Regions from separate parts of the Flaviflexus ciconiae genome, predicted to be linked through region 1. Evidence: riboswitches for the same ligand, from Rfam matches in the RefSeq annotation. Region 1 holds a riboswitch; each other region holds the start of a gene.

Region 1 (2,265 bases):
CTATTTTTGAGACCCGGGTAAATTCCTTGGACGGGAGCCACGACGAGAGAACAATAATGCCCTCAACCTTAAGCTCAAGCATGGAATGAACAGCCGTCACGAGCTTGGTCGGGGAGTTGGCTCCATGGGAAACGATCACATTCAGATCGTGAGTGTTTGCTTCAACCTCAGCACCTTCGACTGTCTGAGTATCATGCGGATTCCCAATGTCGTTAAGAACAATTCCGATTGTGTGCGTAGAGGAACGTAGTGATCTCGCCCCGAAGTTTGGATGATAGTTTAGCTCCTTCATTGCCTGAAAGATCTTCGTACGATTTTCTTCCGAGACCCCGGGCTCTCCTCGGATCGCGCGAGAAGCGAGCCACTTTGATACCTGCGCTCGTTCCGCAACCGAGAGAATAGTTGGGCGAGCTCTCATTGGTGTGCCTTTCACGTAACAATTCGTAGGGGTAGGAGTGAAGTCGCGGGGCGGGCTGATCATTGATCAGAGACTTCTGTCAAAGGAGCGATGCGTTATGTTAACCGCTCTCCATTAATAGTGACAGATTCAAGTGAACGACTTGTGAACGTGATAGTGAAGCAAAAGAGGCCACTACCTTCGGGCAGAGTTGCGTTACAGGTTACGGGCATGAGGATCCGTGTGGCCATCAGCGGAATTCCATCGAACCAAGAAGGCTTCCTGCATGGGCTGGCGGGGTGGAACTAAGCGCTGATGCGATAACGTTGAAGTAGTCTGAATGAGGCCGTACAGGCGAGCACATCCACAGGCACTACGCCCTATTGGCACGCTACCGCGGCAGTGTCCCCCTCCGAAATACTGCGCGCCTTCCTGCTCCAGTCCACCGTTACAATCCTTCAACGCCTCCACGATTGAGAAGTGTTGCGATGGTCGACGACATGTACCTGCAGACGAGCAAACCAACTCATCAACGCGTAAATTGGGTTGACAGTTGTAAAGTTTGTGGACCGCTGTTAGGATCGCATCGGATCAAGAAGCTCGACGTTAAGCCTCTCAGCTTGTCGACTGGCAACCGCGTATCGCACACGGTGCTCCTGAGGGAAGATCTGCCCCCGAGCATAAGCACGGGTGGAACTAGCGATTTAAGGATATTCCCATGTTGGATGAAAATCCCCCTTCTGAGCAAGATGCTCAGCGCCGTTCGGAGAACAGCGAAGAAAAGACAGCGATGATCGTCACGTCCCCCAATGGCGCGAAGGTCGGTATCGCGCCTCTAGGTACTGGGTGCCGGAACTATTCCCCGGGCCACAGCATTCACTCCATCCACGCCCGGTTGGGTGGCCAGAGCCGGGACTGGGTGCAGGCGCGGGTCCTCATTGTCGAGGGTAACTACATTGAGTTTGTCACGGAGACAGGCACGTGGCGCCGATGGAACCACAACGCCTCGCTGCTACGAAGAATTGCCGAGGTGCCGGAACTCCTGCCTGGAGTTAAGGCGGAATGGTCCGAGCGCTATTATCTGCTCAAAGTTGAAGTGGATGGGGTGGGCTACCTGCTCTCGCTTGCCGAAAGTGATGAGAAAGCCTGCATGACCTGGTGACGACCGGAACGAAGGGCTGATCGGCAAACCTGCGCCCAGGCCCTTCGTTGGTGGAAACGTCAACTCGTAATGTAGCGGGTTTAGGGCCAGTATGCGGAACGCGAGCTATCCCAAGGGCATAGCGCTCCCGACCGTCCGCTCTGGCCCTAAACCCTCACCCATGCAGACTCTTCCTTATTGGAAGGCGGCAAAAAACCCATGACGGTTCACTGCGGCCTGTTGGTGTTGCTATTCCAAAACCAACGTGGGATCTCCCTGGCCTTCTTAGGTCCTTTATGCAGCTATCAAAGGCTGGATTACCCGGTGTTTCGAGGGATGCAACAGGGCGCCTCCGCTAGTTGCGACTACCGGTCTCCGGTGGTCATCCAGAGTGGCCCTCAAATGTATAGTTGGCGCCTACGAGATCCACCTTGAGCAAATGCAACTATCGCTGCCTGTTCTTGATCAGATCCTCACGCGCCTTAATGAGGGTGGGGAAGTCACCGCCGGGACCGTAGGCAATGTAGCCGGGGGCGAGGTGGTCGTGTCCCTGCTCCTCGGAGTAGCGAATGTCCTGGTAGGTTCCGCCGGCTTGGCGGATCACGAACATAGCGGCGGAAACATCCCAGGCGTTGACCGAGGCGCCAAAAGCTGAGTCTGTCCATCCTGCCGCTACGTGGCAGAGGCTGAGTGCTCCGGAACCGGTCCTGCGAACTGAAGAGAAGTC
Region 2 (2,265 bases), 1.3 Mb from region 1:
CTCAAGCCTCGCGCAACCAGGCTTCCCGAGCTAATGCTCGGTTTTCCAGACCTTTATTCCGTGTTCTATGCCTATTCGAGGAAAGCTTTGCCTTAGGCAGCGGCCTCGGCTTCGCGGCGTGCGTGCAGAAGAGGAAGAACGCCGCAGACAGTGGACGCGAGATCGGTGGGGAGGGAACCCGGGAGGATCGTGAATGCATCGCCGGCACCAAGGGCCAGCCAGGATTCTACGTGGTCGGCAACGTCGTGGACGGTACCGAGAACACGTGCCGAGCCTTCTGCGTAGCGATCGGCACCTATGGCGGAGATAAGATTGCCGCGCTCCTCCGCATCCATCGTGCATGCCGAGACGATCATAAAGAGATCGCAGACAACCTGGAGGTCGTGCCCGGCTTCCAGTGCTGCGGAGCGCAAGGAGTAGCGGATCTCGCGCGCCGTGTGGGGATCCTGTTCGCGCAGGCGAACGGTATCAACAGCGGTACCGAGCTTAGTGAGATCAATCGACTGAGCAGTATCACCGGTCAGGGCAACCGTGACTGGAGTACCAGCATCCTGCGCACGGCGAACCAGATCGAGAGCGGCATCTAGTTCGCCGTGCGGGATGTGGATCTCGAGACCAACGCCCGTGTCCTTGACCAGGTCGAGGGCGGCGTTGCCGACCTCGTCGGCGGTGACGGAAGCAAAGATGGGGCCGGTAATCCGGGACGTGAGCTTCACGGCTGCGCGGATGGCATCGAGCCTGCAATCCCGCAGGTGCAGATCGGAGCGCAGCAGGAAGGAGGCTCCGAGGGTGATTCCTGCAAGACCATCGGTCAGTGCCGCTGAGCTCATGGAAGCCAGGCGGCCGAAGTTGCAGGTTTCTACCGGGAAGTCCTCACCGAAGTCGGTATCGGTGTCGAGCACTTCTGCACCGAGGGCAGACAGATCGATCGAGAGGGCGGGAACGCGGTAGCTGGAACGGGTTTGGTTTGATGAGGGCAGCTGGATAGTCATCGTAAATCCTAAAAGTGGTTTAGCAGAGTGCTCCGAATTGGAGCTGATGTGTGAAGGTGCGTAAGTGACGCTGGAGGGATAATGAGATTCCCAGGTGTAGATCGCGTTGGCCGGATCAGGCCATGGACTTATGCGTGCGCATATACATTCGATGAATTCGGTGCGTAGCCGATACTCGGACGGACTGCCCTGTCGTCTGGTAGATATTCGTGAATGTCATGCTATTTTCCTTCGTGCTTTCCCACCGCGAACGGTGCTTCGCTTGCCGATTGAGGCCTGGTCATCACCCGGGGCACCCCTCGCACGTGAGGGGTTGTCGACCAGCTAGCCGGGGCTCTTCGCTGGTTCTCTGGACCACGGCCAGAATAACACGGTCCCTAGTCCGCATGTCAAGACACCGCTGCCCATTACGTGAGATCAGGTAATCTCATGGCATTATTCGGTCAAATTTAGCGATTTGCAGCTACCGATCGGTAGCTTCCTGAAGAGCGACGACACCGCCCCCCAAACCGCAACCAAGCAGCCGCGGCATGCAACCATGGGAAGCTTGAGGACAATGACTATTCGGTGCAATAGCAGGCAAATGTCGCGGTCACTTTTCCTGGTTCTCAAGCATACAAGTATGTTCACTCAGTTGCGGAGAACCCAGAAGGCTCCCCAGTTCTCTGTGTCATACATGTTCGTTTTAGAGATGCCTGTCACACCCGACACGCATTGGGTTGGAACACATGGCATCTCGTCCCATGGGTGGACCTTTAGCAACCCAAATTCCGGAGGATGCTCGCCTGGCCGTGAACGGACAGGACTCAACTGGAAGCCTTGGCCAAGCCGGAGACCAGGGCAGGGCCCGTACCAGGATGGAGCCGGAGGTTTGTCCAGACCCGGTACCAGGGTGTAGCCACCCGTTAGAACGAACCCGGTGACAGAGTGTAAGCGGAGCTTAGACAAAGCGCGGAGCCACGGCAGCGCTGATGCTCAAGGCTGAACCGGGCGCCATGGGCCGAATCCGTGGCCGAGACCGATCCGGGAGCCGGTACTGCGTCGTATGCCAGTGCGGAGCCTGCGGTAAGGGTGGCACCAGCTTGCTCACACTGCTTCCCTGATACCTGCCCCTGATCCCTGGGCTACTCGTGGCTACCGTATGCCCTCAGTGGTGCGGCAAGGAGGATGTCGTGGAGGTAGAGGATGGCGGCGGGGAGGATGAGTAGGTTCGCGAAGACAAGGACGCCGAGGATGTCGGGGTTGAAGTAGAGAATCGCTGGCTGGATGAGAA
Region 3 (2,265 bases), 1.4 Mb from region 1:
GTCCTGTTCCGGCAGAATGTATTCGCTTGCCGTATCCGGGTAGTCGTTGTCCCGGGGTCTGCGCTCAATGATGCAAAGCTCACCCACTCCCTCGAAGCGGTTCTCGATAAACCGGAAGTGGCCGATCGTGGCGACCTTCTTACCCTGAACCAGTTCGGCGTAGGTGTCGAAGGCACCTTCGGTTCCTTCGGTGTTCTCGGGGAAACGATAACCGCAGGACGGGATGCGCCCTGGATGATTGTGCCAGGCATTGATCGCGGCAACGCCAATACCCGCCTCCGCCAGGTTCCAGGAGCGCACCAGCATTGCGGCTTCCCTCAGCGGTCGGCCAATCAGCGACTCGGTGGAGATTGATGGTCGGGTCCGTACATCGGTTGTCATCGCAACGCCGCTTGTCCCATCATCTGCTGTGACTCGGGTCCAGATGTTGCCGACCTGGTAGTCGGAAACCTTGGCCGACGCATCGATCGCGTCAATGAGATTGTCATACAGGGCCCACGGATTACTCATAGCCCAATCGTACGTGAATGCCGAGGGGGTAAATGCGGCGGAAGTGGATGGAATCTGTAGCAATTCTTGTTGTTAGAAACCTGTCCACGGCTGTTCTGGGTACGGCGGAAAGTCTGTTCTGCGCAGTTTGTTCAAATTTTGGAATGCGTAGACGGCAGGGGTTGACGCCCTTAATCTGGAACCACTATCGCGAGCAGTCGAGAGTCCTGGCTCTATGACGCTGCAGCAACCTTTCGAGATTCGGAGCGGGTGCTAATGCCAGGTTCGATGGAGGACAGAATGCGAATGTTCGTCGCGGCGTGAGGCCGCAGTAGCCACAGAGCTCAACGGAGCAGTCTCGATATTGCTCACCGCCAATCAATAAAAGGCGCTGTTTTGCGTACCCGTAATCTCCCACGAAGTGTGGGCGGGCGTCAGCGCACCCAAAAACTAAGAACTTAAGGAAAAAGATCATGACTACACTCGCTACCCAGACCAAGCCGAAGCTCATTTCCCTCACCACGACCGGAACCTGGGTCGGTCAGGCAAGCACCGATATCACCGCTGGAGAGTTCAACTTCCGAGTCTCCGAGCCCACGGGGCTTGGCGGTAACAACTCCGGTCCGAACCCCTTCCAGTACCTCATCGGTGCTTTCGAAGGTTGCATTGCTGTCGTCATCGAAACCGTTGCTGCCGAACGTGGCTACGAGATCGACGGTGTCGATATTGAGATCACCGGAACCCTGGATCTTCGTGGCTTCGAAGGTGTGGAAGGCGTTTCCCCGCACTTCCAGACCGTTGTTGGTTCCGTGAAGATCACCGCTGACCTTGATATTGAACAGTTCGGGACCCTCGTGAATGAGACTGAGCGCCGCTGCCCCATCTACAACCTGATTAAGGATGCTGGGGTCACCCCACAGATCGAATGGTCGAACGAGAAGAATACCGCTAAGTAGTTCAGTCCTTCGACAATCAACTACTCGTAACCTCATAGAAGTCGGGCTCTTTCACTAGCCCTGGATCAATGAGCGAAGCGTCTGTCAGTATGTGGCCACTCCACACTGACAGACGCGTCGCCCTTTCCGCAGTAAATCCGCGGGTTCTATGACGGATTCATTTATTTGGCACTGGCTTGACTGGTCCCGCAGCAGATTCTCTCGTCCGATGGCGGACACTGAGTCCGACATAGCCTTCCCTTGTCCTGTGGAGACCTAGTATGTTCCGCAGGTGTTCTGGTTACGCCATCTTGTCGAACGTGTCGGCGGCAATTCGGCTGTCCAGAGGCTCAACCGGGGTGTTTGCGGCAACGATTGCCTTGTATTCGGGGTGATCCGTGTACAGCTCATCCTTGAGCGGGTTGAGGCGCTTCTTCAGGATTGTGCGGATCTGGTAGATGATGAGAGCGACGTTGGCGACCAATGCCAGTGCCGAGATGACAAAGAGGGCGACGGGACTCCTGGAGGTTTCGACGGCAAACATTGAGTCGGAGACAAATGTCGGCACCGCCATAGTGAACATCATCCAGAGGGCCAGGGTGTTGGCCCGGTGTTGGAGCCAGGCGCCCTTCTTGATGAAGAATGCGGGGATAGTGCAGGAGATGAGGAGTGCCCCACCGGCGTAGAACGAATGGTCACCAACGCAGTTATAGACGTAGGCGAAGTTCCACAGGTCGTAGGCGATGATCCAGAACCAGAGCATGTCAGGCCAGATCATGTCCTTCGACTTGTCCCTGGAAATAAAGATTCCCGCCCATCCGCAAATCGCAACGAGGTTAAG

What was found. Region 1 has a riboswitch for S-adenosylmethionine ahead of EJ997_RS11705 (hypothetical protein). Riboswitches for the same ligand answer to the same signal wherever they lie in the genome.
Region 2: linked by a shared signal. The riboswitch ahead of EJ997_RS04985 (hypothetical protein) and the one ahead of EJ997_RS11705 (hypothetical protein) in region 1 are both predicted to bind S-adenosylmethionine.
Region 3: linked by a shared signal. The riboswitch ahead of EJ997_RS05250 (OsmC family protein) and the one ahead of EJ997_RS11705 (hypothetical protein) in region 1 are both predicted to bind S-adenosylmethionine.

The regions. Positions count from the first base shown of each region.
Region 1 is NZ_CP034593.1:2,609,087-2,611,351, forward strand. Features, by position in the region: gene EJ997_RS11695 (substrate-binding domain-containing protein) at 1-41, opposite strand, end outside; gene EJ997_RS14165 (LacI family DNA-binding transcriptional regulator) at 1-481, opposite strand, end outside; SAM riboswitch class IV at 987-1,102, shown strand; gene EJ997_RS11705 (hypothetical protein) at 1,116-1,559, shown strand; gene EJ997_RS11710 (inositol monophosphatase family protein) at 1,984-2,265, opposite strand, start outside.
Region 2 is NZ_CP034593.1:1,107,760-1,110,024, forward strand. Features, by position in the region: gene EJ997_RS04985 (hypothetical protein) at 93-992, opposite strand; SAM riboswitch class IV at 1,246-1,348, opposite strand; gene EJ997_RS04990 (MusI family membrane protein) at 2,117-2,265, opposite strand, start outside.
Region 3 is NZ_CP034593.1:1,162,691-1,164,955, reverse strand. Features, by position in the region: gene EJ997_RS05255 (DUF364 domain-containing protein) at 1-510, opposite strand, end outside; SAM riboswitch class I at 692-784, shown strand; gene EJ997_RS05250 (OsmC family protein) at 963-1,445, shown strand; gene EJ997_RS05245 (DUF5692 family protein) at 1,726-2,265, opposite strand, start outside.